Regions from separate parts of the Aminobacter sp. MDW-2 genome, predicted to be linked through region 3. Evidence: predicted binding sites of a transcription regulator. Region 3 holds the regulator's gene; each other region holds the start of a gene.
The links. Region 3 encodes PhoB, which activates phosphate uptake and scavenging genes when phosphate is short. Its sites were predicted from a motif close to TGTCATNNANCTGTCAT; they were not measured.
Positions count from the first base shown of each region.

Region 1 (10,579 bases), 2.4 Mb from region 3:
GCAGGATGATGATGGGGATGGGAATGCCAAGCATCCAGAGGATGACGCTGCGGAACATCTTTCTTCTCCCGTTGATGGTCGTCTGGATGAGAACGTCGGGAGCGGGCATCGGTTCCGCAGCGCGCGATTTTCGCTAGAGCGCCTTCACCGCCTCCAGCACTTCGGCGGCATGGCCTGATACCTTCACCTTGCGCCAGATCCTCGCGATCTTGCCGTCGGCACCGATCAGGAAGGTTGAGCGTTCGACGCCCATATACTTTCGGCCATACATGGATTTTTCGGTCCACACGCCATAGGCCTCGAGCGCCTTTCGCTCTTCGTCGGCAACCAGATCGATGCCAATTTGGTGCTTGGCCTTGAATTTGTCGTGTTTCTTGGCGCTGTCGGGCGAAACACCGATGACCACCGCTCCAGCCTTTTCGAACTGAGGCTTGAGTTGGGTGAAGTCGATCGCCTGGGCGGTGCAGCCCGAGGTATCGTCCTTGGGATAGAAATAGAGGACAACAGGTTTGCCGCCGAAGTCGGAAAGCGTCAGAATGCCCCCGCCGTCGCGCGGCAGCGTGAATTGCGGGGCGGTTAGGCCTGTCTCGAGTTCAGACATATCGATACCCTTGTTTGAAGTTACGGGGTGAGCCGGCAAGGATGTCAGGTTAAGAATGCCGGACTTGGATTCGTCCACGACCGAAACGACTACGGGACATAGCGTGGATCAGGAAGTGCCCCGGCACGAGAAAATCCGGTTCAGGCGCGATGAGATTACCGATCTCGGCGCCATGCCGTCGGCTGCGGGCCAGGAACCGCCGCGTCCACGTATCTCCGTGCGGCGGCGTGCCGGCCATTGCGTGCTTGCCGCGGTGGCTGTCCTTGGCTCGCTTGTGCTTCTGGCAATCATCGCCATCGAAGCGCTCGGCTACTCCGGTTTCGGCCAGGACAGGCTGCGTGCAGAGGCTGAACATGCCATCGAGGGCCTTGCCGGCGTCGATGTTGACGTCTCGATGGGGCAGGCGCGGCTGACGCTCGATGGCCTCAGGCTGATCGCGGTCGAGGTTCCCGACGTCAGGCTCACCCGCGCGGATGGCTCGCCCATGGCCGAAGCCGGCCTGATGCGCTTCGGCATCCGGCTCGTGCCGTTGCTCACCGGCAATGTCCGCCTCGGCAATGCCAGCATTTCCGATGCAAGGATCGTCGTCGATGCGATGCCGGCCGCCGGCGGTTCGGACTGGAGTTCCGTGCTGCGCAACGAACAGGGCCTCGTCGATCCGCAGAAGCTGCTGGACGAGACGTTCCGGGGCATTCGCCGCGGCTTTGACGCGGTCCAGTTCGATGCGATGCGCGAAATCGCGCTCGGCAATGTCGATTTCGTCCTGCCTTCCGGCGGTGAGGTCAAGGTCGTGCGCGTCATCGACGCTTCGCTCGCCAAGACCCGCTCTGGCGAGCTGCGTATCGCTGCCAATTTCGACGTCGATGGCCGCGATGTCGAATTGACCGCCGCGGCCCGGCGCGACAGCGCCGCCAATCGGGTCGCAGCCCTCGATGCGACCGTGTCGATGAGCGACCCCTTCGCCGGCAAGGCCGACATTCCGGCAGCCAAGGCAAGCCGCATCGGCTCTGCCGAACTGACGATCACCGGACAGGAGGGCATCGGCGGCGACGGTTCCGAACTGATCGCCAAAGGTTCGATCGGCAAATCCACATTGGATCTGCACGAACGCGGCCAGCTTGTCGGCGACGTCACCGTCGACCTTCGCCTTGCCGGTGGCGAAAACAAGCTCGACATCCGCAAGCTGCTGGTCTCGACCGGCCGCTCGACATTCGATTTCACCGGCGGCTTCGGCCCGCGCCCGGCGACCGGCAATGCTTCCGACAATCCAGCCTATCGCTTCGAGCTGATCAGCCGCGACTCGCGCCTGGCGCCTGATGAATCGCCCGAGCCTGCGCTCAGTTTCCTGGCGCGGATCGCCGGCACCTACGACGTGGTCACCAACACGCTCGCTGCCGAGCAGATCGGCCTGAAATCAGGACCGGGCGGCGAGGCGCTCGGCAAGGCGTCGGTGCAGTTCGTCGACGGCAAGGCGCCCGGCATCTTTGTCGCCTTCACCATCCATGACATGTCGGTCGCGCATGTGAAGCAGCTGTGGCCGTGGTTTTCGGCCCGCAATGCCCGGCTCTGGGTGCTGCACAATCTCTATGGCGGCCGTGTCGTCGACGGCAACGTGCAGTTCGACGTCAGGCCCGACCGTCTCGGCAACGGCGTGCCGCTCAACGCCCAGGAAGTGTTCGGTCGTTTCGAGATCGACGGCTCGCGCTTCGACGTCGCCGGCCGCATTCCGCCCATTCGCGATGCCAGGGGCATCGTCGAATTCCACGGCAACGACGTCGACGTGTCCTTGTCCCAGGGCACCGTCTTCATGCCCAGCGGCCGCACCGTCGCCGCCAGCAACGGCACGCTGAAGGTCGTCAAGGCCAATGTCATGCCGGTCATCGGCTCGCTCGATATCGATGTCGATGGCAGCGCCGATGCAATCGCGGAACTCGCTTCCTATGAGCCGATCAATGCCATGCGCCACGTCGGCATCCTGCCGGAGGAGCTGACGGGCGACGTCACCGGCAACGTCAAGGCCGACATTCCGCTCACCAGCGGCATCGACACCGACAAGCTCGATTGGAAGGTGGCGCTCGATTATGACGGCCTGGCTGTGGCCAAGGAGTTCGACGGCCAGAAGCTGTCCGACGCCGACGGCAACATCACCGTCACACCAGACAAGGCCGTCATCGTTGCCAAGGGCAAGCTCAATGGTGTTCCGGCGGAACTCGACCTTGTCGAGCCGCTGCGCGACAATGGCATCGATAAGCAACGCAATGTCCAGTTCGTGCTCGACGACAAGGCACGCAACGCGCTTGTTCCCGGCCTGTCCGACATGCTCTCGGGAACCATCAAGGTCGATGTCGAACAGCCCGAACCCGGCAAGCGCCACATCGTGGCCGACCTGACCGCGGCCAGGCTCGATCTGCCATGGGTCGGCTGGAGCAAGGGGCCGGGCATATCAGCCGAGGTGTCGTTCACCATGACGTCGGATGGCGACAGGTCGACGCTGTCCGACTTCAACCTCGACGGAAAGACATTCACCATCACGGGCGACGTCGCGCTCGCCAATGGCAGCCTGTCTTCGGCGCGCTTCAACAAGGTGCAGCTCAACCGCGGCGACGACGTCGCGGTCAACATCAAGCGCTCGGGCAAGGGTTTTGCGGTCCAGGTCAAGGGCAACTCGCTCGATGCGCGCGCGCTGATCAAGCAGTTCATGTCCGACGTCGACAGTGCGACGAAATCAGCCGGTTCAAACTCCATTTCGGTCACTGCCAATGTCGACACTCTGGTCGGCTTCAGCGGCGAGAAGCTTTCGGGCGTTACGCTCGAGTATTCGGGCTCCGGCTCAAAGGTCGGCGGGCTCAAGGTCGACGCGACAGCCAGTTCCGGTGGCCAGATCACCGTCAGCAACGTGCTTCAGGGCGGTGGCCGCCGCCTCGACGTGCGATCCGCTGACGCCGGCGCCATCCTGCGCTTCCTTGACGTCTATGCCCGCATGCAGGGCGGATCGCTGGCGCTCGCGCTGGAATCCTCAGGCGACGGGCCACTCAAGGGCCAGGTCGATGTGCGCGAATTCGTCGTCGTCGATGAACCGAGGCTGGCCTCGATCGTCGCCAGCAAGCCGGCCGGCGACAATCGCAGCCTTAACCAGGCGATGCGTAAGGACATCGACGTCTCCAAGGTGAGGTTCGAACGCGGTTTCGCCCAGATCGACAAGCGCTCGAAGTACCTGGCATTGGACAAAGGCGTCCTGCGCGGGCCGCTGATCGGGACGACGTTCCAGGGCACGCTCTACGACCAGCAGGGCCAGATGAACATGACCGGCACCTTCATGCCGGCCTATGGCCTCAACCGCATCTTTGGCGAGCTGCCGCTTGTCGGGGTCATTTTGGGCAACGGACGCGACGGCGGCCTGATTGGCGTTACCTACAAACTCTCGGGCGATGCCAACGCGCCCAAGCTGCACGTCAATCCGCTGTCCGCGATCGCGCCCGGTATCTTCCGGTCGATCTTCGAATACTGAGCACGCAGGCGGCACCTGTCCCCAGACATGAAAATGGCCGGCATTGCCGGCCATCTCGGTTCCTGCGGGGGGCGTTACGCCGGGCGTTGATTACGCCAGGCGTTGATTACGCCGGGCGCACCAGAATGTGCTTCTTCTTGCCGAGCGACAGCTTGACCACGCCTTCCGGCGTCAGGTCGGCGGTCGTCACCGCGCGACGCTCGTCGCTGACCGACTGGTCGTTGATGCGCACAGCACCGCCCTGGACGTGACGGCGTGCTTCGCCGTTCGAAGCGGCCAACCCGGCGCGAACGACAAGCGACAGCAGCCCGATGCCGGCCTTCAGCTCGTCGCCTGGCACCTCGACCGTCGGCAGCGTATCGGCGAGCGCGCCTTCCTCGAAGGTCTTCCGCGCCGTCTCGGCCGACTGTTCGGCTGCCGCGCGGCCGTGCAGCATCGCGGTCACCTCGGTCGCCAGCACCTTCTTGGCGTCGTTGATCTCCGAGCCGCCAAGGGCTGCCAGGCGCGCGATCTCGTCGAGCGGCATCGCCGTGTATAGCTTCAGGAAGCGCTCGACATCGGCGTCCTCGGTGTTGCGCCAGTACTGCCAGAAATCATAAGGCGACAGCATGTCGGCATTGAGCCAGACGGCTCCGTTCATCGACTTGCCCATCTTGGCGCCGGACGAGGTCGTCAAGAGCGGCGAGGTCAGCGCGTAGAGCTGCGGCGTACCGAGGCGGTGGCCCAGGTCGATGCCGTTGACGATGTTGCCCCACTGGTCGGAGCCGCCCATCTGCAGGCGCAGGCCGTAGCGCTTGTTGAGCTCGACGAAGTCGTAAGCCTGCAGGATCATGTAGTTGAATTCGAGGAACGACAGCGACTGCTCGCGGTCGAGGCGCTGCTTGACGGAATCGAAGCTCAGCATGCGGTTGACCGAGAAATGCTGGCCGACATCGCGCAGGAATTCGAGATAGTTGAGCGGCAGCAGCCACTCGGCGTTGTTGACCATCATCGCATCGCGCGGACCGTCGCCGAAGGTCAGGTAGTTCGAAAACACCTGCTTGATGCCGTCGATGTTGGACTGGATCAATTCGGGCGTCATCAGCTTGCGCGCCTCGTCCTTGAAGGACGGGTCGCCGACCATGCCGGTGCCGCCGCCCATCAGCGGCACGGGGCGATGGCCGGTCTTCTGCATCCAGTACAGCATCATGATCTGGATCAGGCCGCCGGCATGCAGGCTCGACGCCGTCGGATCGAAGCCGATATAGGCCGACACGGTTTCCTTGCGGAACAGATCGTCGAGGCCGGCGTCATCCGAGGTCTGGTGGATGAAGCCGCGCTCGGAAAGGGTGCGCAGGAAATCGGACTTGAAGGCGGACATGGTTTCTCTCTCGGCGGACGATTGGTACGGCAGATCCGGCTTTGGATCGGCGACGCCAGCGCTTTAGCATCTGAAGTGCCAGAATCACAAGGATTGCCAACCGTCAGCGGCGTCCCTTGTGGTGCCGGAAACGACTGCGGTGCATGGATGGACGCCAACATGACGGATGAAACGGTTCTCGAGACACCACGGCTGTTGCTCCGGACGTGGCGCGACACCGACCTGGACGATCTCGTCTGGCTGCATTCGCAGGTGCAGGCGTCGCGCTATCTGTCGATCACCGGCCAGCCCTGGACACGCGACGAGGCTGCCGGCCGCATGAGGGGCTGGGCCGAGGAATACCGGCTGCACGGCATCACCAAACTCAAGCTGCAGCGGCGCGAGGACGCGCGCTTCGTCGGTCGCGCCGGTTTCTCCATGTTCGCCGCTACCGGCCAGTTCGAACTCGGTTATGCCATTGCCCCGCAATTCTGGGGCAATGGCTACGCCACCGAGATAGCCGCAGCCCTGGCCAACTTCTTCTTCGACCGCAGGATAGGCGATCACTTCATCGCCTTTGCCCATGTCGACAACGCGACGTCGCTGAACGTGCTGGAAAAGATCGGCATGCGCTTCCAGCACACCGGACCGATGAACGGGCTTGAGGCCCACGTCTACACCATGAGCAGCACCGACCCGCGGAAGCGCTAGGCGGTCCTGCCGCCAGCGTCAGGGGACTTCATCAAAGTTTCACCGAGGCGTCACCTGCCCGACATGGCCCGGACCTAGCTGGAGGGCGTTCCTTCAACCAATCGGGGTCCAACATGCGACGCTCTCTCTATCTGGCTGCGGCTGTTCTCGCGCTTACCACCGCCTCCGCCTTCGCGGAGGAGACGGAATTCAAGGCAACGCTTGCCGGTCACGCCATCCTGCCGGCGAACACGATCATTGCTTCACCCGAAAACGCGCCGGAGCACCTGCGCAGCTCGGGCAAGTTCACCACGCCCGACCGCAAGCGCGCCGAAGGCCTCGGCACTGTGCCGGGCAAGGACGGCGTGCGCCCGACCGGCTTGTCGCTGCCTTTCGACGGCCAGCCCGTCCAGGGCTTCTCCGGCATCAAGGCCGTCGGCGACGGCACGTTCTGGTCGCTGTCGGACAACGGCTTCGGCAACAAGCTGAACTCCACCGACGCTGCTCTGATGCTGCACCACGTCTCATTCGATTGGGACAAGGGCACGATGAACCGCATCAAGACCCTGTTCCTGACCGATCCCGACCGCAAGGCGCCGTTCCCGATCGTGCTCGAAGGCTCCGACACCCGCTTCCTCACCGGTGGTGATTTCGACGTCGAATCGATCCAGCCGGTCGCTGATGGCTTCTGGGTCGGCGAGGAGTTCGGCCCGTATCTGCTGAAGTTCGATCTCGACGGCAAGCTGACCGACGTCATCGACACCGTTGCCGAAGGCGAGCCCGTCCGTTCGCCCGACCATCCGACGCTGACCCTGCCGGGCAATCCGGTCGCCAAGAATCCGGTCTTCAACCTCAAGCGTTCGGGTGGTTATGAAGGCCTTGCCATGTCCAAGGACGGCTCCAGGCTTTTCGGCATGCTCGAAGGGCCGCGCTACATGGCCGACGGCGAAGTCGAGAAGGTCGACGGCAAGACGGCGCTGCGCGTCATCGAGTTCGATGCCGCCAAGAAGGAATGGACCGGCCGTAGCTGGCTCTATCCGCTGGCCGACGGCGGCGAGGCGATCGGCGATTTCAACATGATCAGCGCCACCGACGCACTCGTCATCGAGCGCGACAACGGCGCCGGCACCGCCGACAAGGCCTGCGCAGACGCCAACGCCCCTAAGCCCGACTGCTTCGCTCGCGCGGCCAAGGTCAAGCGCATCTACAAGATCGAGATGACTGACGACAATGTCGGCAAGGCCGTGCGCAAGGTCGGCTACATCGACCTCATGAAGATTGCCGACCCCGACAACAAGAAGCGCCAGGGCGGCGGCGAGGGCTTTTATGATATGCCCTTCGTCACCATCGAGAATGTCGATCTCGTCGACGAGAGCCACATCGTCGTCGGCAACGACAACAACCTGCCGTTCTCGGCCGGCCGCTCGCTCGACAAGGCTGACGACAACGAATTCGTCCTGCTTGAAGTTGGCGACTTCCTGAAGGCCAAGTAAGGCAACATCCGGGCCGCCTTGGCGGCCCGGATTCATTCTATGAGATTCCGACCCCAAGTGGCTTTCGGTACAACAGGAATCCGTCGTCCGGCTTCTCGGCCTGACGGACAAAGCCGCAGCTTTCGACGCAGGCGATGGAGGCGAGATTGTCGTTTTCGATTTGGCCGTCGATATGGGTGTAACGGCCGCTGACATGCGCGACCAAGGCCGCCAGCACACGTTTGCCAAGCCCTCGGCCGCGTTGGCTGGGGTCGAGCACGATCAGCAGGCTGATGCCGCCGTCGTCCTGCTCGTCATATTGCAACACGGCAAGCGGAGTGTCGCTCGCACCATGCGTGGCCACGACAAGATGGGCCGGACTTGCCGGATCCGTGACATAGGCGAACCAGTCCGTGCCGGGGAAGTCGACGCGCCGTGCCACCTCGGCATCATCGAACCACGCCACATAAGCTGCTAGCTCGTAGCTGCGAAACGGCCGGAAGCTGATCCCGTTCATGCCTCAGGACGCCTGCGCCAGGTGCAGCAGAGGAAATGGCTTTCCCTGGCCGTCGCGTTCGGAGCGCCCGACCTGCCTGAAGCCGCATTTCAGATAGAAGGCGACGCCACCCGGGTTCTGCTCGTTCACGTCGACCGCAAGCGGCCCCTTCAGCCGGCCGACATGCTCGATCAGCGCCTTGCCGATGCCTTTGCCATGCTGGCTGGTGCTGACGAACAGCATTTCGACCTTTGGGCCGTCCAGGCCGATGAAGCCGACGGGCTTGCCATCGCTGTCCTCCGCCACCAGCACCTCGACGGCGGGCAGATAGTCGTCGCGGACGAGCGGACGGAAGAACTGAATGTCGTCTTCGCCGAGGAAGTGATGTGTGGCACGCACGGCATCCTCCCAGATGGCGACGAGCACGGCATTGTCGGCCGCGACGCGGGGACGGATGTTCATGAGAGGCTCCAGGTCGAAAGGGCTATTCGCCCGCGAGCCCGCCATACTGGCGGACCAGTTGCGCCATGCCGCCGGCCGGCTTCTGCTCGGCCTCTATGCCTTCAGCGACGCCGATGCGGTCGCCGACGGGCCGGTTCTGGCTGACCTTCCATTTGCCGTCGATGGCGGTGATGTCGATTTCGAGCCCGATGATGCCCTTCAGTTGGGCTGCGATGTAGGCATCAGGCGCGTCGGAGACCTGCCAGGGCTCGGTCCGCCCGGCTTCCTGGCTGGCGGTGAGCGCGGCGATCTGCCCGGCAAGCCAGTCCTTGTCGTCGATGACACGCGCCATGCCGCGCACCTGCACGGTCGCATAGTTCCAGGTCGGAACGACCTTGCCGGTTTCGCGCTTGGTTTCGTACCAGGATGGGGTGACGTATGCGTCCTCGCCCTGGAACACCACCAGCACCGGCATGTCAGGCGTTTCAGCCAACAACTGCCATTGCGGGTTGGCGCGGGCGAGATGCGCTCGCAGCCGTCCATTCGGGCCGATGTCGGCGTCGAGCAGAAATGGCAGCGGATTTGCCACCGGGCCTTCCGATCCGTTGCAGATCAGAAGGCCGAGCGGATGGTTGCGGATCAGCGCATGCAAAACGTCCAGCCTGGTCTCGCGAAACAGCGGCGGCTGGTACATGCGCGGAACTCCTCTTAGCGCAGGCGCTTCGGACGCGGGTCCGAAAGCTCGCCGGCGAGACGGCGGTCGAGATACTCGGCGCACTCGTCGATCACCAGTTCCGGGTCGTTGCCGAAGAAGTGGTTGGCGCCGGGGAGCGTCTTCTGGGTGATGGTGATGCCCTTCTGCGTGTGCAGCTTGTCGACAAGGCCCTGCACGTCCTTCGGCGGCGCCACCTTGTCGGCGTCGCCATGGATGATCAGGCCCGACGATGGGCAGGGTGCCAGGAACGAGAAATCATAGGTGTTGGGCTGCGGCGCCACCGAGATGAAACCTTCGATCTCCGGGCGGCGCATCAGAAGCTGCATGCCGATCCAGGCGCCGAAAGAATAACCGGCGACCCAGCAGCTCTTCGAGTCAGGATGCAGCGACTGCACCCAATCGAGTGCGGCAGCCGCATCCGACAGTTCGCCGGTGCCGTGGTCGAATTCGCCCTGGCTGCGGCCGATGCCGCGGAAGTTGAAGCGCAGCGTGGTGAAATCGCGCTTCTGGAACATGTAGAAGAGGTCGTACACGATCTTGTTGTTCATCGTGCCGCCAAACTGCGGGTGCGGATGCAGTATGATGGCAATCGGCGCGTTCTTTTCCTTGGACGGCTGATAACGACCTTCCAGGCGACCCGCCGGACCGGTAAAAATGACCTCTGGCATAAACTACTCCACTTGACGCAAGGCCGATGAAACAATCCTGTGCCCAGCCTTGACGCGAGGGGCGCGTCTTCTTAGAAGCTAGTTTAGAACTGTTCAAAACTGGGTGGCGAAACCCATTTGGCAAAGCGGGTAGATAGGACGGCTGGCCTTGGAATTTCAAGGAAATTGCGCGTCCTCCCATCCGAACATGATTTGACAGGGCAAAAACCAGGAAAATGGCCGGACCGCGAGCCTATCTCGACTACAATGCCAGTGCGCCGCTGCTGCCCGCAGCGCGTGCCGCCGTGGTCGCGGCGCTCGAAGTCGAGGCCAACCCGTCGTCGGTTCACAGCGAGGGCAGGGCCGCCCGCAAGATCATCGAGGATGCCAGGCGCGATGTCGCCGCCCTCGTCGGCGCCAGGCCTGAACATGTCGTCTTTACCTCCGGTGCCACCGAAGCCGCGACAACGCTTTTGTCGCCCGACTGGCGCATGGGGCGCGGCGCGGTGCGCATGTCGCGCCTTCATGTCACCGAGGCCGATCATCCTTGCGTGCTGAATGGCGGCCGTTTCCCGGTGGAGCGGGTTGCCCGTCTTGGCGTCGATGGCAACGGCATCGTCGACCTTGCTGCCCTGGAAGCCGCACTCGCCGCCCACGACAAGTCGGAAGG
Region 1 is NZ_CP060197.1:4,168,338-4,178,916, reverse strand. It holds gene bcp (thioredoxin-dependent thiol peroxidase) at 134-601, opposite strand; gene H5P29_RS20635 (DUF3971 domain-containing protein) at 705-4,109, shown strand; gene tyrS (tyrosine--tRNA ligase) at 4,216-5,469, opposite strand; gene H5P29_RS20625 (GNAT family N-acetyltransferase) at 5,629-6,159, shown strand; gene H5P29_RS20620 (esterase-like activity of phytase family protein) at 6,273-7,631, shown strand; gene H5P29_RS20615 (GNAT family N-acetyltransferase) at 7,669-8,127, opposite strand; gene H5P29_RS20610 (acetyltransferase) at 8,131-8,568, opposite strand; gene H5P29_RS20605 (FMN-binding negative transcriptional regulator) at 8,591-9,241, opposite strand; gene H5P29_RS20600 (alpha/beta hydrolase) at 9,256-9,930, opposite strand; gene H5P29_RS20595 (cysteine desulfurase family protein) at 10,146-10,579, shown strand, end outside.
Region 1: the regulator PhoB is predicted to act here: its motif matches at 6,186-6,202, upstream of H5P29_RS20620 (esterase-like activity of phytase family protein).

Region 2 (10,579 bases), 1.6 Mb from region 3:
TCCTCTGGCGCTTCATGATCGCGGGACCGTTCCAGCGCATGGGGTATGGCGAAAAGGCGATCGCGCTCGTCGTCCGCGAGATGAAGGCGAGGGGATTTGCCGAACTCTTCACCAGCTACGGCCTGGGTGAGGCGAGCCCGGAAGGCTTCTACAAGCGACTCGGTTTCGTCACGACGGGCGAGACCTATGACGACGAGGTCGAGGCCGTGCTGAGCTTCGCGAACTGACCGGGCATACGGGCCGGCGGCTTACCGGCGGCCCGCATGTTCCAGGTCAGCCAGTTCACGCAGCGGGCGTTCGAGCCTCTCCATCTGGCTGGCTATTGGCCACATTCCGTCGATGACGATGTCTGCTGAATCGACGAGCTCCTTGTCGGCGAACAACTCGTGACCGCCATCGGCGTAGAACCTGTGCGATGCCAGCCCAGATAGTCATCGGGATGGCGTGAGATGCCATCGACGTCGTCCCAGAAGATGACAGCTGTGAAAGCGCTCGGCCAGGGCGCGCGTGAGCGTGGTTTTTCCGGGTCGGAAATTCCCGAAATGGCGATGATCATCCGCATGCGCGGCATCTGGCAGGGGACGATGACGCCAGCATTTCGCACGTGAAGCCGACGTCGATCAGCCGTGGCTGGCTTCACCCCGGACCAGCGCCAGAAATTCGCGCGCGGCGCGCGTGGCATAACGCTCCTGGTGGCGCAGTACGAAGAAGCTGCGCCTGGGCAGCGCGAAGTCGACGGCGACAAGCGTGCCGGCCTTGAGCGAGGCGTGCGCCACGAGGCGCGACATGATGGCGACGCCGGCACCGGCTTCCACCGCCGCACGTACGGCCTCGTTCGAGGGCAGCTCGAGCACGATGTCGAGGCTGTCGGTCTCGACGCCGCGCAGCGCCCGTATCGCTTCGAAATGGGCGCGCGTGCCCGAACCTTGTTCACGCACGATCCAGCGCTGCGACTTCAGGTCCTCGGGAGAGGACGGCGGCGTGACGGTCCAGGGATGATCGGCGACGGCGACCAGCACCAGTTCGTCCTCGGCGACCGCTTCAATGGCGAGGGCGGGATCGTTGACCTCGCCCTCGACAAAGCCGAGATCGGCCGAACCGTCATGGATCTGAGCTGCGACCGTCTCGGTGTTGCCGATGGTGATGCCGAGCGCGATGCCGGGAAAGCGCTGTTGGAAACGATGAGCGACCGATGGCAGCCAATAATTGGCGACAGTCTGGCTGCCGGCAAGCTTGAGCGAGCCGCGCTTCAGGCCGGCGAGATCGGCCAGCACCACCTCGGCGGAGCCGGCACGGGCCAGCACGGCACGCGCCTCGGACAGGAAGATGCGGCCGGCGTCGGTGAGCACGATGCGGCGGCCGACGCGGTCGAACAGCTTCGTCTGGTAACGCGCCTCCAGCGCCGACACCGCGGCGCTGGTCGCCGATTGCGTCAGGTTCAGTGCCTGGGCGGCCCGAGTGACATGTTCGCGTTCGGCGACCGCAACGAAGATCCTGAGCTGTTCGAGAGTCACGGCTTTCCTTTCGGTCTCAGCCCAGAAGCTTGACCAGCATTAGAGAGAAAGTCGCGATGAAAAGGAACGCGGCCAGGCCAAGAAAGAGTGGACGAAGTCCCTTGGCCCTGAGCTTGCGAATGTCGGTCTCGAGGCCCATGGCGGCAAGCGCCATGGTGAGCAGGAAGGTGGTGAGTGCGACGATCCATGTCTTCGCATCCGCCGGAATGTCGACGAGGCTGTTGACGCCAACCATGGCTATGAAGCCGAGCACGAACCACGGCATCGGGGCAGTTGTGCCGCCTTGGGTCGCTCTGGACGATCTCGCGCGCTGGCGGGCGGCAAGGCTGAGCGTGATCACGACAGGCGCCAGCATCAGGACACGGGTGAGCTTGGCGACGGTGCCGAACTCGCCGGCCTGCTGGCCGTCCTGGAAGGCGGCTGCCACGACCTGGGCGATCTCGTGGATCGAGGCGCCCGCCCACAGACCGTAGGCGTGGGGGCCAAGCTGGAGCAACCCGGGCAGCAGCGGATAGGCAAACATTGCGATCGAGCCGAAGACGGTGACGCAGGCAACCGCATAGGCGACATCCTCGTCCGATGCCTTGGTCACCGTGTTGGTGGCGATGACGGCGGACGCGCCGCAGATCGAGGTGCCGGCGGCGATCAGCTCGGCAAGCTTTTGCTCGACGCCGATCAGCCGACCGAGCCACACGGTGAAGGTGAAGGTGGCAACAAGCGTGGCAGCGATGATGGCCACACCAGTGATGCCGACTTCGGCGACCTGGCTTGCTGTCAGCTGCAGGCCAAGCAGGATGATGGCGAAACGCAGCACCTTGCGCATCGAAAACGCCACACCTGGTTTGGCCTGGTCCGGGGTGCCGGCAAGATTGTGAAAGGCGATGCCCAACACGATCGCAATGATCATCGGGCTGAAACTGCCGAGGCCGGGCAAATGCCGCAGCGCAAAGGCAAGGGCAGCGATGCCCGCCGCAAGCAGCAGCCCGGGCAGCAGTCTGGCGTTGTCGTGACGGCCACGCGCCGGCTGGCGCCCCGCCTGGCTGCGGGTGGGGGAAAGTGTGGTTTCGGTTCTGGTTAGGGCATTCATGGGCTTGGACCTGTCGATTTCAGGTGCAAGCTATGCGCCCGCTTTCAATCAATCCAACGCGTAATATCGCTTGAATCGTTCGGGTGAGGCGAATGGTCTGGCGCGTTTCACCTCTGTCCGGTCTCTGGTATCTCTTGGGCCCTTCCGTTCCTCATTCATGCCGAGTCGCCGATGCCTGTTTACGAGATTGCAGCACTGGGTGCCGCGACATGCTGGGCCATCACCGGGCTGATCTCGGCCGGGCCTGCCGGCCATCTCGGTGCGCCGGCGTTCAACCGGCTGCGCCAGCTCTTCGTCACCGGGCTTTTGGCTGTCTACGTGGTGGCGACCGGCAGCTGGCGCGAACTCGACGCCGGCGTTGCCGGGCCGCTGATCCTGTCGGGCCTGATCGGTATCTTCGCCGGCGACACGCTTTTGTTTGCCGCGCTGAACCGGCTCGGCCCGCGCCGCTCCGGCATATTGTTTGCGCTCAATGCGCCGATTGCTGCCGTGCTTGGCTGGATGGTGCTGGGCGAGGATCTGTCCGCCAAGGCCGCGGCCGGCATCGGGTTGACGGTCGCCGGCGTGTTGCTGGCGATCCTGTTCGGCAAGCGCCGCGACCAGCTGCACGCCTGGGAGACGGTGAAGGGGCCGCTGTGGATCGGCGTGGCGCTCGGGCTGGGAGCCGCCACCGGCCAGGCGATCGGCTCGATCATCGCGCGGCCTGTCATGGCGACAGGTATCGACCCGTTCCTCGCCTCGATGCTGCGTGTCGGCATTGCCGCCTTCTGCCTGACGGTGCTGCTGCAACTGCCGATCCCGGCGGTGAAGCCGAAGGGGCCGCTGACCTGGAAGGTGGCGGCGTTGACAGCGCTGACCGGCATCATCGCGCTCGCCATCGGCATGACGCTGCTGCTGTTTGCGCTGTCCGGCGGCAAGGTCGGCATCGTCTCGACCCTGTCTGCCACGTCGCCCGTGATCATCCTGCCGATGCTGTGGGCCAAGACGGGCGAACGCCCGGCCGGCGGCGCCTGGGCAGGGGCGGCGCTGGTGGTGGCGGGCATGGCGCTGCTTTTCATGAAGTGAGGGCGGCTGGCGCCTGAAATTCAGCAGGATTTGTCAATCTGGATCACGCGATCCTGCAGGCGAAGCAAGAAGCAAGCGACGATGCACCAGGCCGACATAAAGGAGCGCCGCACGGCAGACATGCACGGCGTGGCCGCACGCGAAGCGGCGATGCCAGCTGCGGTGGCGGCTGTTTTCGCAGCATTTCCCGCGCCGGTGCGGGCGCGGTTGCTCGACATACGCGGGTTGATCCTGTCGACGGCGGCCGAAACGTCGGGCGTCGGTCCATTGACCGAAACGCTGAAATGGGGCGAGCCGGCTTACCTGACCGAAACCAGCGGCAGCGGCTCCACCATAAGGCTCGGCTGGCCGAAGCCCGGCGGCCAGAGCTGCGCGGTGTATTTCAACTGTCAAACGACGCTGGTGGAGAGTGTTCGCGCCCATTTTGGCGAAACCTTCACCTATCAGGGCAACAGGGCGCTCCTGCTCGACGTCGATAAACCGTTGCCGGCCCCATTGGCGATCTGCCTGGCGATGGCGCTGACCTATCACCGGCGGCAGCGCTGACCCAGCGGCACATCTCAATCAGTGCAGTTTCGTCACCAGCCGCACCAACCAGTCGGTCAGGCCCTTGTAGGGCGGGCGGATCAGGTCACTGGCCGAGGGCTCGTATTTGCGCAACACTGGCATCGCCTTGGAGAAGGTGAGGAAACCCTCGCGGCCGTGATAGTGGCCCATGCCGGAGGCGCCGACGCCGCCGAAGGGCAGGTTGGCGCAGGCGAACTGGTAGAGCGTGTCGTTGACACAAACGCCGCCGGCGACGATGCGCGACAGCATGGTTTCGATCTCGGCCTTGTCGTCGCCGAAGCAATAGAGCGCCAGCGGGCGGTCTCGCTCCACCACATAGGCGATGGCCTGGTCCAGCGAAGCATAGCCGACGATGGGCAGGATCGGCCCAAAGATCTCGTCGCGCATGACGGCGCTGTCAGGGGCGGGATCGAGCACGGCGGTCGGCGCCAGCAGGCGCTCGCGGCCGGCGGGCAATGTGGCGATGTCGAGCAGTGGGACCCGCTCGTGGCCTCGTACGGCTGCGTCGTCGAGCAGGCCGCTCAGGCGGGCGAACTGGCCGTCATTGACGATCGAGGTGTAGTCGTCGAAACCTTGCCTGGCGTTGTAGCGGGCACTGACTTCCTGCTTGACCAGGCGGACGAGCTCGTCGCGCTTTTGCTGCGGCACCAGAACATAGTCGGGCGCGATGCAGGTCTGGCCGGCGTTGAAGAATTTGCCGGTGGCGATGCGCCGGGCCGTGCGTTCGAGATTGGCAGACGGCGCGACGATGGCTGGCGACTTGCCGCCGAGTTCGAGTGTCACCGGCGTCAGGTTGCGGGCGGCCGCGGCCATCACCTTGCGGCCGACAGCCGTCGAGCCGGTGAAGAACAAGTGATCGAAAGGCAGTTCGGAAAAGGCCGCCGACAGCTCAGTGCCGCCTTGCGCCACCGCCACCCGCGCAGGCGGAAAGACTTCTGCCAGCAGCGACTGCAGGAAGGCGGCGGTGCGCGGCGTGTGTTCGGAGGGCTTGAGGAAGACGTGGTTGCCGGCGGCGATGGCCGCGACAAGCGGTGCCAACGCCAGGTTCACCGGATAGTTCCACGGCGCGATGATGCCGACGACGCCAAGCGGCACGTGGCGGATCTCGGCGCTGGCGGGCAGCAGCTTCCAACCGGCCGAACGACGCTCGGGCTTCATCCACGATTTCAGCATGCGTTGCGTGTGCTTGATTTCAGACAAGACGACGCTGCCTTCGCCGAGCAGGCTTTCATGGCGGGAGCGGTGGCCGAAATCGGCGCTGATTGCCTCGACCATCTCGTCGAGGCGCTGGCCGAAAGCGCGCTGCAGGCGCTTGAGGTCGTCGACGCGCTGGGCATAGGACGGCCGCGTCTCGAGCCAGGCGGCGCGCAGCGTGTCGAAGGTTGCCCTGAGGTCGGGCTGGCTGTCGTTAGGCTTCAGCATCGTTTTCCGTCGAACGGGCGAAGAGATACTGCGCTGCATAATAGGTGCCGAGCACCCAGATGGCATTGTAGGGAATGTTCCAGCGGAAGCGGCCATAAGCAAGCACCGTGTCGCTGACCATGAAGAACAGGCCGCCGAGGGCTGCAAGGCGTGCCGCTTTCTGCGCGGGCGTGCCGGCAAGCTGGCGGTCGCGCGACAGCGCCTGGGCGGCCATGGTGGCAAGCACCAGCGCGTAGAGCGCAACCGGAATGCGCATGGGCGAGGGCAAATACGACCACAGCCCGGCGAAGACGGCAGCGGCCAGCGCGGCAAACAGCGCGAAGATGCCGATATTGCCTGCAAATTTCGAATCGCGGGTCAGCGCCCAGATATAGGCGCAGTGGGTGAGCAGGAAGCAGACGAGGCCGGCAAGGAAATAGTCTCCCGGCAGCATCAGGAAAAAGTCACCCACCGCGGCAAAGCCGAGGCCAATGGCGATCGGCAGGCCATAGCTACGCGAATCCATGCCGCGCAGCACGGCGATCAGCAATAGCAGCGTCGCCGTCGGCTTGGTGAGGTAATGCAGCCAGCGCCAGTGCGAGCTGGCATCGGGCGCGATCAGGCTGCCCAGAATGGCCAGCACCGCGCAGATGGCGAAGAGCCGGTAGATCGTTGCGTTGCTGCGTGTCGCCGTGCCCATGCCGCGCGCCCCCTCGTGCTGCCGATGTCAGGATAAGCCAATGTTTTCGGCAGTTTGTCCAGTTACCCTTACGTAAAGTGCGGGAAGGGCAGGTGCCAATGTTTGGGGTCGGGTCACGGGGCCGTTGCGCAAATGCGATACGCGCGGAGCATAACGCGCTGTAAGGCGAATTGCAGTTTACGTTTCGTTCACCATCGCCTACACCCCGACCTCCCAGAAGCCTGCCAGTGATTTGCGCCCCGATGCAGAACAAATCCATCCGCTTTCGCGCCCGTTCGTTTGTTGCCTTCGCGCTTGTGCCCGAGGCGCCGCTGGACCAGTGGCTGCAGGATCTCGACCGCTGGATCGAGAATTCTCCCGGCTTTTTCAAGGGTCGGCCGGTGGTGCTGGACCTCAATGCGCTGAAGCCGCTGGCCGACGAAATCGGCGCCCTGGTGACCCTGATCGCCGAGCGCGGAATCAGGACCTATGCGATCGAGGCCGACTATATCGATTCGCTCGGCGACGAGCTGCCACCGAAACTGGCCGGCGCCAGGAAGACGATGGTCGAGGAAGAACAGGTCGACGCCGAAGCGCTGGCGAAGGCCGAGGAGGCCGCCAAGGCGCCGCTGTCACCGTCCAACACGCTGATCGTCGAGCAGCCGGTGCGTTCCGGCCAGTCGATCGTCCATCCGCATGGCGACGTGATCGTCATGGGTTCGGCAAGCTTCGGTTCCGAGATCCTCGCCGGCGGCTCGATCCACGTCTATGGCACGCTGCGCGGCCGCGCCTTTGCCGGCGCCTGGGGCGACCGCAGCGCCCGCATCTTCTGCCGCCGCAACGAGGCCGAGCTTTTGGCCGTCGACGGCTGGTACCGCACCGCCGAGGACATGGAGCCGTCGATGCATGGCAAGGCGATCCAGGTCCATCTGGAAGACAACGCCATCCAGGTCGCGCCCCTCAATTGACAAACGGAGACAACAAAATGGGCAAGGTAGTGGTCGTCACATCTGGCAAGGGCGGGGTCGGCAAGACGACCTCGACGGCTGCCCTCGGTGCCGTGCTCGCCCAGTCCGGCAAGAAGGTGGTGCTGATCGACTTCGACGTCGGCCTGCGCAATCTCGACCTGGTGATGGGCGCCGAGCGCCGCGTCGTCTTCGACCTCGTCAATGTCACGCAGGGCCAGGCCAAGCTGGCGCAGGCGCTGATCCGCGACAAGCGCGTCGAATCGCTGTTCCTGCTGCCGGCTTCGCAGACGCGCGACAAGGACGCGCTGACCGAGGAGGGTGTCGCCGGTGTCATCAACGCGCTCCGGGACAAGTTCGACTACGTGCTGTGCGACAGCCCGGCCGGCATCGAGCGCGGCGCCCAGCTTGCCATGCGCTTCGCCGACGAGGCCGTCATCGTCACCAACCCGGAAGTCAGCTCCGTCCGCGATTCCGACCGCATCATCGGCCTGCTCGATTCCAAGACGCTGAAGGCCGAGAAGGGTGAGCGCGTCACCAAGCACGTGCTGGTAACCCGCTACGATGCCGGCCGCGCGGCCCGCGGTGAGATGCTGTCGATCGACGACGTGCTGGAAATCCTGTCGGTGCCGCTGCTCGGCATCATTCCGGAAAGCCAGGGCGTGTTGCGCGCCTCCAATGTCGGCTCGCCAGTGACGCTGAACGAGCCGACCAATGCCGCTGCGCGCGCCTATGCCGACGCTGCCAAGCGCCTTGAGGGCGAGGACGTGCCGATGGTCACGCCGGTCGAGAAGAAAGGTCTCCTTAACCGTCTTCTGGGAAGGAGAGTGGCATGAAACTGCTCGACTTCTTCAAGCGTGGCGGTAGTGCACCGGTGGCGCGCGAGCGTCTGCAGGTGCTGCTCGCCTATGAACGCAACAACCGCAACCAGCCCGATCTCGTCGCCGTGCTGCGCGAGGAGATCATCGCGGTCATCGCCAAGCACGTCCAGGTCAACCAGGATGACGTCAAGATCACCATGGATCGCGGCGCCACCACCTCGACGCTGGAAATCGACATCCATATCCCCAACGCCGGCATCAAGGCCGCGGCGGCGATCTGAGCGAAGACGCAGGCTGGCTGGGCGATCCGCCGAGAGGCCGCCGGTGTGCAGGATGTCGTGCCTGCCACGCCGGCGATGGCCTGAGGTGTCGTGGCGGCAGCACCCGCATCGACGATCCCGATGGTGAGGGCAGCTTTTCAGGCTGCGGCTTCGTGAACTCGCAATCTCGTATCTCCTTGTTGTCATGCGGCGGTCGCTGAGGGGCGTTAGGGCAGGCGGACCTCGAACGATGGACCGCAACGATGCCCGCAGATGCTCTCTCGCCCGAACTGCTCGCTTATTCTAGTGGACGCAACACGACCCAGCCGCCGCATCTCGGCACGCGCTATCTACGCGCTGGTGGCTTCCTGCCTGAGCCCGGCAACACCATCGTCTGCCATGTCTCGAAGGGCTCGCCGACGCTGGAAGGTCTGGTCGAGGCCCGCGAGAAATTCCTCGCCATGCCCGAGGCGAGGCACTTCGTCTTCACTCCCATCACCAGCCTGCACATGACACTGTTCCAGGGCGTCATCGAGTACCGTCGCAAGCCGGGATTCTGGCCGGATGGCCTGGCGCTCGACGCGTCGATCGAGGAGTTGACCGAGATCATGGCCGCGCGGCTGGAGACGCTGCCGGTCTTGGAGCCGTTCCAGGTCGAGGTGACACATGCGCGGCCCTCCGGCCTTCTGGTTGACGGTGCCCGGGAACGCGACCGCAGGGCAATGCGCCAATGGCGCGACGTGCTCGCCGACCTGCTCGGCTACCGCCATCCCGATCATGACGACTACCCGTTCCACATCACCTTCGCCTACGCCATCGACTGGCTCGACGACGACGCCTTGCCGCGCTGGCAGGAGATGCTGGGCGAAGTGGCCGGCGACATCAGGCGCAAGATGCCGATCCTCGAACTCGACCCGCCGGCGTTCTGCTCGTTCGAGGACATGAACCACTTCTGCGAGTTGCTGGTGCTTGGCGGCCTTGGGCGGAAATTGCGGAGGTGGGAGGCACTCGGCAGCTGAATGAATGGATCGCGGCGAGCGTCGCGATCCCGGTGACGACCTGTACGCCGCCCAGCGCTGGCGCGCCTAAAGGCGCTTGTCGATCCAATTGGTCATGTCGGCAATGGCGTCTTCCTTGCCGATGTCGTTGAGCAGATCGTGATAATGGCCCTCATAGAGCTTCAGCGTCTTGTCCCGGGAGCCGGCGGTTTCGAAAAAGTATTCGCTTCCATGGCAGACGGTGGCCTTGTCGGAGGTGCCGTGCATGATCAGCACCGGCAGGGTGATCATGGGGAACTCCTCACGCAGCCTTTCGTCGGCGCGGACGAGCGCTGCGACGGTCAGCGCCGGCTGAACCTCGTGGGCGATCAGCGGGTCGCTGTTGAGAGCTGCCACCGCATCCGGGTCGCGGGAAAAATCCTCGTTCTTGAGCTTAAGCACCGGCAGGCGCGGGGCGACGTGGCTGAGCCCTTTGATCGCAGCGAGCGCGAATCCGGGCGCCGGCACCTGGAAGGCAAAACTCTCGCAGATGAAGCCGGCAAGCTCCGACTGGTTTTCGAGCGTGTAAGTGGCCGAGACCACGCCGCCGGCGCTGTGGCCGAGCAGGAACAGCGGCAGGCCGGGATATCGCGACTTGGCAATCCGGATCGCGCCGGCGACATCGCTGACATAGTCGCCGACCGTCTCGACAAAGAAGCGTTCGCCGTCCGATTTGCCGCGTCCGCGCAGGTCGAGCGCGAAGACGGCAAAGCCGTGCTTCACGAGATGCTCCGCCGCCCAGCCATACTGCCCGCCATGGGAATTGACGCCGTGGCAGATGACGACGACGGCGCGCGCCTTGCCTTCCGGTCGCCGCGACCTGAGGAAGATGTTCAGCCCTCCGGCGCTCTGGAATGTCTCTTCGGTCGTATCAGCTCCCCAAGCCTGCATCATGACTACCCCCGCAGTTGATGAAAAGAACCTCCCATCGAGGCCAAGGAACTGTGAGCGCCTTTGCTCAAGCGCGCAAGCATGGGTTGTACAGGCGCCTGTCGGGGGAAGCCGCGACCTCTTACGCCTAGCGCCCGGCCGGTTGGAACAGCTCGACGAGATTGCCCGAGGGGTCGACGAGCAGGATCTGCGCGCCGCCGGGGCCCTTGATCATGTCGTTGCGGAACTGCGCGCCCTCGGCCCGCAGTCGCGCCACCTGCGCCGCGAGATCGTCGACGATCAGGTGGATGCG
Region 2 is NZ_CP060197.1:3,373,123-3,383,701, forward strand. It holds gene H5P29_RS16525 (N-acetyltransferase) at 1-227, shown strand, start outside; gene H5P29_RS32810 (hypothetical protein) at 249-383, opposite strand; gene H5P29_RS32815 (hypothetical protein) at 483-608, shown strand; gene H5P29_RS16530 (LysR family transcriptional regulator) at 621-1,514, opposite strand; gene H5P29_RS16535 (YeiH family protein) at 1,531-2,601, opposite strand; gene H5P29_RS16540 (DMT family transporter) at 2,773-3,666, shown strand; gene H5P29_RS16545 (DUF1801 domain-containing protein) at 3,748-4,212, shown strand; gene H5P29_RS16550 (coniferyl aldehyde dehydrogenase) at 4,231-5,655, opposite strand; gene H5P29_RS16555 (lysoplasmalogenase) at 5,642-6,334, opposite strand; gene minC (septum site-determining protein MinC) at 6,577-7,281, shown strand; gene minD (septum site-determining protein MinD) at 7,299-8,114, shown strand; gene minE (cell division topological specificity factor MinE) at 8,111-8,380, shown strand; gene H5P29_RS16575 (DUF1868 domain-containing protein) at 8,623-9,378, shown strand; gene H5P29_RS16580 (alpha/beta hydrolase) at 9,445-10,290, opposite strand; gene H5P29_RS16585 (VOC family protein) at 10,415-10,579, opposite strand, start outside.
Region 2: the regulator PhoB is predicted to act here: its motif matches at 8,561-8,577, upstream of H5P29_RS16575 (DUF1868 domain-containing protein).

Region 3 (10,579 bases):
GTCACCCACGCACCATTAAAGCACGATCGCGCAAAGGTGAAACTGCTTTTCGCGATCGTGCATTGAGCCAGACGTGCGGCCTGCTTGAGCCGGCAAAGGGCCTGTTCAGGCAGCGATCTGCATTGCCCCCGGTCCGGGCGTTGCGCCAGGCGGACACTTGCCGAGAATGATCATGCCCAACACCTCATCCTTGGTCACGTCCTCGGTGCGGGCCGTGCCGACGACCTGGCCGTTCTTCATCACGCAGACACGGTCGGCGAGATCGAACACGTCGTGGATGTCGTGGCTGATGAGAAAGATGCCGATGCCATCGGCCTTGAGCTGCTTGACCAGTTCGCCGACCTGCGCCGTCTCCTGTGGTCCAAGGGCTGCCGTCGGCTCGTCCATGATCAGTATGCGGGCATTGAACAGGATGGCACGTGCGATCGCCACAGACTGACGCTGGCCACCGGAGAGCTTGCTGACCGGCTCCTTGAAGCGCTGGAAGCGCGGGTTGAGCCGGCCCATCACCTTGCGCGCCTCGGCTTCCATGGCGACATCGTCGAGCGTGCCATAGGCGGTCATGATCTCGCGTCCCAGGAAGAGGTTGGCGGCGGCATCGACATTGTCGGCCAGCGCCAATGTCTGGTAGATCGTCTCGATGCCGTATTTCTTGGCGTCGCGCGGGTTGGAGATCGCGGCCTCCTCGCCCCGGACCATGATGGTGCCGGCGTCGCGCTTGTAGGCACCCGACAGGATCTTGATCAGCGTCGACTTGCCGGCACCATTGTGACCGAGCAGCGCCACCACTTCACCGGGATAGAGGTCGACCGAAGCATCGTCGACGGCACGGATGCCGCCGAAGGCGATGGAGATGTTCTTGAGGTCGACGAGCGGGATACGGGTCTGTTCCATGATCTTGGCTCCCGGATTTCGTTAGACGCGCTTGCGATAGAGCGTGTCGAGCCAGACGGCTACGACCAGCACCATGCCAACGACGATGTTCTGCAGCGGCGTGTCGATGTTGAGCAGCACCATGCCCGACTGCAATGACTGCATCAGAAGCGCACCCAGCATGGCACCGGCAACGGTGCCGGAGCCACCGGCGAGCGAGGTGCCGCCAATGACCGCTGCCGCGATGACCAGCAGTTCGTCCAGGGTACCGAGCGAGTTGGTAGCCGAGTTCAGGCGAGCACTGGAGACTGCCGCCGAGATCGCCGCCAGCACGCCCATGATCATGAACACCTTCATGGTGATCCAGCGCGTGTTGATACCGGCGAGGTTGGCTGCTTCCGGGTTACCGCCGATGGCGAAGACATAGCGGCCAAAGCGTGTGCGGTTGGTGACGAAGGTCATGACGATGCCCACTGCCACCGCGATCAGGACGGGAATGGCGATGCCATGGGCGATGAACAGGCCGCCTTCAGGGATGGTAATGCCGTTGGCCTCGGCGTAGCGACGCACGATACCGATCGGCCAAGGGTAGGAGTTGGCGATCCAGATCGCGCCAAGGATGACCCCGCAGGTAACGGCGCCGAGCAATGCCTCTGCCCAGACCGGCCGCAGCGGAAACTTGAAGCGCTTGCGTTGCTGGCGGCCACGCAGCAGCAGGAACACCACAGCCAGGCATGCGACAAGGCCGACGATCCAACTCCACGTCGCTCCGATGGCGCCCTGCGGACCACCACCCATGAGCTGGAAGGTGGCATCGAGCGGCGCGATCGTCTGGCCTGACGTGACCCACCAGGCCGCCCCGCGCCAGATCAGCAATCCGCCCAGCGTCACGATGAAGGCAGGAACCTCCATGTAGGCGATGACGAAACCTTGCAGCGCGCCTATCATCAGACCAAGCGCAATACCAATGGCAAGTGCCAACGCCCAGATCCACGGATTACCAAGTTCGAGACCGACGGCTTTGACCAGGAAATGCACCTGGGCAAAGCCCATCACCATGCCGATCAGGCCTTCGGCCGACCCGACCGACAGGTCGATATTGCGCATGACGATAACCAGCACCATGCCGGTCGCCATAATCGCCACGGCAGACGCTTGCACCGACAGGTTCCACAGATTGCGGGCGGTTAGGAAGGTGCGGCTGTCGAATTCGAACGGGTTGACGCCAAGGCGCAAGCTCGAAATCACCTGCAGCCCGACCCAGATCAGGAGCAGCGCACCGACCATGCCGAGCATGCGCGTATCGATCTCGGTTGCCTTGAGAAAGCGTCCGACCGGGCTGAGTTCGGTCGTTCGCGCTCGGTCTGCCGGCGCGTTGGTTGTCGTGTCTGTCATTGATACCTCCCGACCGGATATCCGTCTAAGCGGCAGCCGGTGTGCGCATGATAGGGTCAATCCGCCATGTCATGAAGCGGGCGCTTTTGAAAAACGCCGCGGGCAAGCCGCGGCGTTTGACCGACCGGATCGAACCGATCTCAGTTGCAGGCTGCGACCGAACCGGCCGCCACGCCCTGGCAGACCACGTCCTTGCCAACCCAGCCGGCGTCGATGACGACGTTGAGGTTGTCCTTGGTGATCGGAACAGGCGTCAGGAAGACCGAGTTCAGCTCGAGGCCGCCAGGCGTCTTGAACTTGGTGACGTTGGCGATCTCTTCCATCTTCTTGCCATCGGCGAGCTGCGAGGCGATTTCGGCGGCGTTCTTGCCGAGCTCGCGCGCGTCCTTCCACACCGAGACGGTCTGAGTGCCGAGCGCGATGCGGTTCAGCGCGGCATGGTCGCCGTCCTGGCCCGACACCGGCACCGAGCCGGCAAGGCCCTGTGCCTGAAGCGCTGCGATCGCGCCGCCGGCGGTGCCGTCGTTCGAAGCCACGACCGCGTCGATCTTGTTGTCGTTGGCGGTCAGGAACTGTTCCATGTTCTTCTGGGCATTGGCCGGCAGCCAGCCATCGGTATAGGCCTCGCCGACATTCTTGATCTTGCCGGCGTCGACGGCTTCCTTGAGCACTTCCATCTGCCCGGCGAACAGGAAGTCGGCGTTCGGATCTGCACCGCTGCCCTTGATGAAGACGTAGTTGCCTTCAGGCTTGGCGGCGAACACGCCCTTGGCCTGCATGCGGCCGACTTCCTTGTTGTCGAAGGTCAGGTAGAAGGCGTCCTTGTTCTCGATCAGGCGGTCGTAGCCGACAACAGGAATGCCTTCGGCGACGGCCTTGTCGACAGCCGGTCCGATGGCCGAGGCGTCCTGAGCCAGGATGATCAGGGCGTTGGCGCCCTGGGAGATCAGGCTTTCGACGTCGGTCAGCTGCTTGGCCGGCGACGACTGCGCGTCAGCCGAGATGTACTTGTCGCCGGCGGCCTCGATGGCTGCCTTCATGGCGGCTTCGTCGGTCTTCCAGCGCTCTTCCTGGAAGTTCGACCAGGAGACGCCGATGACCTTGTCCTTTGCCGAAGCCACTGCCGTAAGCGACAGAGTCATGGCAACGCCCGCCAGGATGGCGGTGGTAAACTTTTTCATTATTTCCTCCCTGCGCCCAATGGGCGCGCCTACTTCGCGATAGCCCTTGGAGAAGCTCTTTTTTTCGAGCCTCGAAAAAATACTGACTCAATGCCTGGCCACTGTCAACATGGTTTCGCGAGCGCTCCTTATTTTTTTCGGAGCCCGAAATAAATGGAGACATTTGGCGCTGGCTCTGTCACAATCACTTGGCGCGTAAGGGACTGCCGCTTAAGAAGGGCAGCGCTTCGCCGGGAGGAAGACGAGCACATGTCGGTCGGCATACGTCACGACGATCTGAGACGGCGCAACCGCGCCATGGTTATATCCGCGGTTCGCCGAGCCAGCCAGCCATCGCGCACCGAAATCGCCGCCACCACCGGCCTCAGCCATTCGACGATCTCGACGATTTCCTCTGATCTCATATCAGAAGGCATCCTTGCCGAGGCCAAGTTCAGCGAACCCGTCTCCATGAAACGGGGGCGGCCGCAGGTCGGGTTGATGCTCGATGCCGACGCTGCGTCTGTCGTTGCGGTCGTGCTCTCGCTCAACAGCCTGTCCGCCGCCGTCATCGACTATGCCGGCAACACCGTGACCGAAGAGACCCGGCGGCTTGTCACGCAGCAGATGCCTGCGGAGGCGCTGGTCGACGAATGCGTCGGAATGGTCCGGCGCCTGATCGACGGCGCCGGCGTTTCGGGCGGCGCCGTCCTACGCATCGCCATCGCCGTCCAGGGCATCACCGACGCCGCCTCGCGCAAGCTGTTGTGGTCGCCGATCACCCGCTACGACGACATCCCCTTCGCCGACCGGCTGGAGCAGGAGTTCGGCGTGCCTGTGTCGGTCGAGAACGACTGCAACATGATCGCCGAGGCCCTGCGCTGGCGCGATCCGGTGCGTTATCGCGACGACTTCATCGCCATCCTGCTCTCGCACGGCATCGGCATGGGCCTCGTCATCAAGGGCGAGCTGTTCACCGGCACGCAGTCGTCGGGTGCCGAGTTCGGCCACATGATCCATCGCCCGGACGGCGCGCTTTGTCGCTGCGGCCGCCGCGGCTGCATCGAGGCCTATGCCGGCAACTACGCCATCTGGCGCAACGCAAGGGTTGGCGACGAGAATGCCGAGCCGCTGGCCGACCTGTCCGACGACGACATCAGGGCCGTGGCCGATGCGGCACGTGACCATGATGGCCCCGAACGCGAGGCCTTCCGCAAGGCCGGCGAAGCCATCGGCTTTGGTCTCGGCTCGATGTTTGCGCTGTTCGACCCCGCCCCCCTCGCCTTCGTCGGCGTCGGCGCAACCGCCTTCGACATCATGGAGCCACATGTGCGCGCGGCCATCGCCAAGACGGCGGGCGGGCTGCACTCGAAGGCGATCTCCTTCGACACCGAACCCAACGAGGTTCCACTCAAACGCGAGGGCGCGATGATGCGCGCGCTGCTTGCCGTTGATCAGGAGGTCTTTGCCGCAGGCACGGCTCCACGCCGTGCCGATGCCGACGTCGCCTAAAGCAATTCCAGGAAAAGTGTGCAGCGGTTTTCCGTCCGGAATTGCTCAAAAAGAAAGACATAGAGAGATTCCGCGATTCGAAGAAAAGCGGAAACTCTCTAGCTGAGCGGAAAGAGCCCGAAGCGGCTCAGTCCTCACGGATGGCGTAGCCGGCACCGCGGATGGTCCGGATCACGTCAGGCATGCGGCCGTTGTTGACCGCCTTGCGCAGGCGCCCGACATGCACGTCAACGGTGCGCTCGTCGATATAGATCGTCTCGCCCCAGACATTGTCGAGCAGTTGGCTGCGCGAGAACACGCGGCCCGGGTGCCGCATCATGAATTCGAGCAAGCGGAATTCGGTCGGCCCGAGCTTGATCTCGCTCTTCTTGCGGTAGACGCGGTGCGACTCGCGGTCGAGCATGATGTCGCCGACCTTGAGCACCGAGGACAGCACCTCGGGTTTGGCCCGGCGCAGCAGCGCCTTGACGCGCGCCATGAATTCCGGCGTCGAGAACGGCTTGACCAGATAGTCGTCGGCACCGGTCGAAAGGCCACGCACCCTGTCGCTTTCCTCGCCCCGCGCCGTCAGCATGATGATCGGCAGGCGTTCGGTATCGGGACGCATCCTGAGCCGGCGGCACAGTTCGATACCCGACAGCGCCGGCACCATCCAGTCGAGCACCAGCAGGTCGGGCACGTTTTCCTGGAGCCGGATCTCGGCCTCGTCGCCACGCGTGACGACCTCGACCTGATAGCCTTCGGATTCGAGATTGTAGCGAAGCAGCACGCCCAGCGGCTCTTCGTCTTCGACGACCATGACCTTGGGAGCGATCATTGGCTATACCTTGTCCTTGCGCATGGCCGCTTCTGGACCATGCGCTGATTTAACCTATGCAGCGCCCCCGCGCCAAACGCATGCGGTTGCGGAAATGCTCAGGCCGGAACCGTCGTCGTGGTCTCGTCGACCTTGGGCCGGTTCAGCGGCAGCTGCGTACCCGTCACGACGAAATAGGCGTTCTCGGCGATGTTGGTGACATGGTCGCCGATGCGCTCGAGGTTCTTGGCGCAGAACAGCAGATGCGTGCAGGCCGTGATGTTGCGCGGATCTTCCATCATGTAGGTCAGGAGTTCGCGGAACACGGCGGTGTACTGGATGTCGATCTTCTGGTCGTCGGCGCGCAGATCCTTCAGGCCCTCGGCCTGACGCGCGACATAGAGATCGACGACGCCGCGAACCTGGCCGAGCACCAGCTGCGCCATCGCATCGATCGAATGCGAGAGATTGCGCGGGGTCGGCGACTGGCCGACGGCGCCGACGCGCTTGGCAATGTTCTTGGCGAGGTCGCCGATGCGCTCGAGGTCACCCGCCATGCGGATGGCACCGACCACGGCGCGCAGATCCTGCGCCATCGGCTGGCGCTTGGCGATCAGCGTGATCGCCGAATTGTCGAGATCGCGCTGCTTGGCGTCCATGATCGTATCGTCGGCAACGACGTTTTGCGCCAGTGCCTGGTCGGACGTGAGAAGCGCGCGGATGGCGCCGGCCACCATTGCGCCAGAAAGATCGCCCATGTCGCGGATGAGCTGGTCGACGTGCTGAAGTTCTTCGTCGAAGGACCGGACTGTATGTTCGCCCATGATTTCTTCCTCGTATCGTGTGCCGCGACGAAACCCACTCAGCCGAAGCGGCCGGTGATGTAGTCCTGCGTCCGCTTGTCGTCGGGGTTGGTGAACATCTTGTCGGTCGGGCCTTCCTCGACGAGATAGCCGAGGTGGAACATCGCCGTGCGCTGCGACACGCGCGCCGCCTGCTGCATCGAGTGCGTAACGATGACGATCGTGTAGTTCTCGCGCAGTTCGTCGATCAGCTCCTCGACCTTGGCGGTGGCGATCGGGTCGAGCGCCGAACACGGCTCGTCCATCAGGATCACCTCGGGCGAAACGGCGATGGCGCGCGCGATGCACAGGCGCTGCTGCTGGCCGCCCGACAGGCCGGTGCCCGGCTCGTTGAGACGGTCCTTGGCTTCGTTCCACAGAGCGGCCTTCTGCAGGCTCTTCTCGACGATCACGTCGAGTTCGGCCTTGTTCTTGGCGAGACCATGGATGCGCGGGCCGTAGGCGACGTTCTCGTAGATCGACTTCGGGAACGGGTTCGGCTTCTGGAACACCATGCCAACGCGGGCGCGCAGCTCGACGACGTCGATCTTGGGATCGTAGATGTCTTCGCTGTCGAGTGTGATCTTGCCGCCGACGCGGGCTGCGTCGATGGTGTCGTTCATGCGATTGAGGCAGCGCAGGAAGGTCGACTTGCCGCAGCCCGACGGGCCGATCAGCGCCGTCACCTGATTCTGGCGAACGTCGAGATCGACGCCGAACAGCGCTTGCTTCTCGCCATAGTGCACGGTCACCTTGTCGCCGCGCATCTTGATGATTTCGTTCGTTCTGGCGTTCATCTCAGCATTCACCGCGTCGTCGAGGGATTTTTCGGTCATGATGTTCATAGCAGGATGCTCCTTGTCCATGCCCTACCAGCGGCGCTCGAAGCGGCGGCGCAGGACGATGGCGACGATGTTCATGGCCATGAGGAAGATGAGAAGAATGATGATGGCGCCCGACATGCGCTCGACAAAGGCGCGTTCGGCCTCGTTCGCCCACATGTAGATCTGCACCGGAAGTGCGGTTGCGGGATCGAACGGCGTCTTGGGATAGTCGGCGACGAAGGCGACCATGCCGATCAAGAGAAGCGGTGCTGTCTCGCCGAGCGCACGCGCCAGGCCGATGATCGTGCCGGTCAGGATGCCGGGGGCGGCCAGTGGCAGGATGTGCTGGAACACCATCTGCATCTTCGAGGCGCCGAGGCCAAGCGCTGCCGAGCGGATCGACGGCGGCACGGCAGCCAAGGCGGCGCGCGTCGCGATGATGATGGTCGGCAGCGTCATCAGCGTCAGCACCAGACCGCCGACGAAGGATGCCGAACGCGGCAGGTCGAGGAAATTGATGAACACGGCCAGGCCGAGCAGACCGAAAACGATCGACGGCACGGCGGCGAGGTTGTTGATGTTGACCTCGATCAGGTCGGTGAAGCGGCTCTTCTTGGCGAATTCCTCGAGATAGATCGAGGCGGCGACGCCGATCGGCAGCGCCAGCAAAAGCACGATCACCATCATGTAGAACGAACCGATGAGGGCTACGCCGACGCCCGACGTTTCAGGACGGCTTGATGCGCCGTAGCTGAACAGGCCGGTGTTGAAATGCTCGGCCATCACGCCTTCGGCCTTGAGCTTGTTCATCCACTCGACCTGCTGGTCCGACACCTTGCGGCGGCTTTCCGGCACGTCGAGGTCGATCTGACCCTTGAAGGCCGAGTCGAGATTGGCGGCGGCGAGGATGTCGACGTTGCGGGTCGTGCCGATGACCGACGGGTCGGCGGCGACGATCGCCCGGAGCTGTACCCGCGAGCTGTCGGACAGGAAGCCCTTGAGCTTGCGCACATCGGCCTTGTTGTTCGGGTCGATGCCGAGCTTCTCGATCAGCGCCTGTTCGGCGAGCTTGGGATAGTTCGCAGTGATCAGCACATTCGGATCGGTCGCCCGCTTGTTGGACGGGTCGATGATCTTTTCGTCGAAGTTGATCGGCAGCGTCACCGTCGTCTGCCAGAAGGCCGTGTAGCCCTTGGAAACGATCGAGGTCAGCATCACTGCCAGGAAGGCCAGGCCGATGGCGATCGCCAGCACACCATAGAGTCGGAAGCGGCGTTCGGCGGCATAGCGCTTCTTGAGGCCGATGTCGCGGCGCGGACGGGCAGCTGACGCGGTCAGCGTGTCGAGCGAAATATCGGTCATTCGTACTGCTCCCGGTACTTCCGGACGATGTAAAGGGCGACGATGTTCATCACCAGCGTCAGCGCGAACAGCGTGATGCCGAGCGCGAAGGCGACGAGCGTCTGCGGCGTGTTGAATTCAAGATCGCCGGTCAGCTGGTTGACGATCTTGACGGTGATGGTGGTCATCGCCTCGAAAGGGTTGAGTGTCAGGTTGGCGGCAACGCCCGCTGCCAGCACCACGATCATCGTTTCGCCGATGGCGCGCGAGGCGGTCAGAAGGATGGCGCCGACGATGCCCGGGAGAGCGGCTGGGAGGATGACGCGCTTGATCGTTTCCGAGCGCGTGGCGCCAAGGCCGAGCGAGCCGTCGCGCATGGCGCGCGGCACGGCGGTGATGATGTCATCGGAGAGCGAAGAGACCACCGGGATCAGCATCACGCCCATGACCAGGCCGGCGGTCAGGATCGACTGCGCCTGGATGAACGGGGTGCCGCCGGTGAGCGCCGCGCTGATGTCGCGCAGGAAAGGCCCAAGCGTGACGAGCGCGAAGATACCATAGACGATTGTCGGGATGCCGGCGAGCAGCTCGAGCGCCGGCTTGACCACCGCGCGTACCTTGGGTGCTGCGTATTCCGACATGTAGACCGCCGACATCAGGCCGATCGGCACTGCGACCAGCAGCGCGACGAAGGCAATGTAGAGCGTGCCGGCAAGCAGCGGGATCAGGCCGAACTGGCCTTCGCTGGCGCCCGCACCAGCAGCGGCGAAGCGCGGATCCCACACCGCGCCGAAGAAGAAGTTGGTCAGCGGCACCTTCTCGAAAAAGGCGATCGTCTGGAACAGCATCGACAAAACGATGCCGATGGTCGTGAGAATGGCGAGCGTCGAGGCGCCGAGCAGGCTCCACAGCATCACCTTCTCGACATTGTTGCGTGCCCTGGCGCGCGGGCTGATGCCCTTCAGCCCGAAGCCGACGCCGATCAGGGCGAGGCCGATCGAGACGACGGCCGAGATCATGCCGAGGCGGTCGGAGACGCTGTTGGTCTCAGTCGCGATCGGAATCATGTAGTCCTGTGTGTCGGGAGCCAGCGCCACGCCCTTGGCGGCAAGCATCGGCTGCAGCTCGGTAAAGGTCGAGGGCAGTGTTGCAAGCGTCTGGCTGTCGAGCTTGCGCAATCCGCTGGCGAGGCTCTTGACCAGGCCTGCGGACAGATCTTCATGCGCGACGGTGCCGTCTGCGACATCGGCCGGCAGGGACGAATGGATGTGGCTGTTGAGATAGGCGCTGGCGCCGATGTCCCAGGCGGCGAGGAACAGCACCGCCGGCACGACGCCGGTCAGGAATGCCCACCAGCCATGGTAGTGCGCCCGCGAGTGCGGCTTGACGGTTCCATCATCCTGCGCGCGCGCCCTTTGCCGGCCAACCACGAAGGCGGCCAAGCCTATTGCGAGCACGATGGCGAAGACAAGCAGGAATGACATGGGCCGGCCTCGGTGAATTCGGTTCTTTGTGCCGAACGGGACAGTCGGCGAAATATTCCACGGGGCGCCGGATTTTTCCGACGCCCCGTGGCAGTTCGTTGATTACATGGTCTTGCCGGCGCCGAAGGCTTCGCGCTGGGCAGCGCGCTCTGCGTCCGGAGCAGCAACCAGACCGTAGTCGGCGAGCGGGCTTTCCGGGCCGACCATCTGGTCGTCGAGGAAGAACTCAACATATTCCTTCAGGCCGGGAACAACGCCGAGATGCGCCTTCTTGACGTAGAAGAACAGCGGACGCGACACCGGATACTCGCCCTTGGCGATCGTCTCGACCGAAGGCGTGATGCCGCCGACG
Region 3 is NZ_CP060197.1:1,785,202-1,795,780, reverse strand. It holds gene H5P29_RS08785 (ATP-binding cassette domain-containing protein) at 106-894, opposite strand; gene H5P29_RS08780 (sugar ABC transporter permease) at 916-2,268, opposite strand; gene xylF (D-xylose ABC transporter substrate-binding protein) at 2,409-3,449, opposite strand; gene H5P29_RS08770 (ROK family protein) at 3,699-4,940, shown strand; gene phoB (phosphate regulon transcriptional regulator PhoB) at 5,068-5,757, opposite strand; gene phoU (phosphate signaling complex protein PhoU) at 5,856-6,560, opposite strand; gene pstB (phosphate ABC transporter ATP-binding protein PstB) at 6,599-7,423, opposite strand; gene pstA (phosphate ABC transporter permease PstA) at 7,448-8,764, opposite strand; gene pstC (phosphate ABC transporter permease subunit PstC) at 8,761-10,227, opposite strand; gene H5P29_RS08740 (PstS family phosphate ABC transporter substrate-binding protein) at 10,330-10,579, opposite strand, start outside.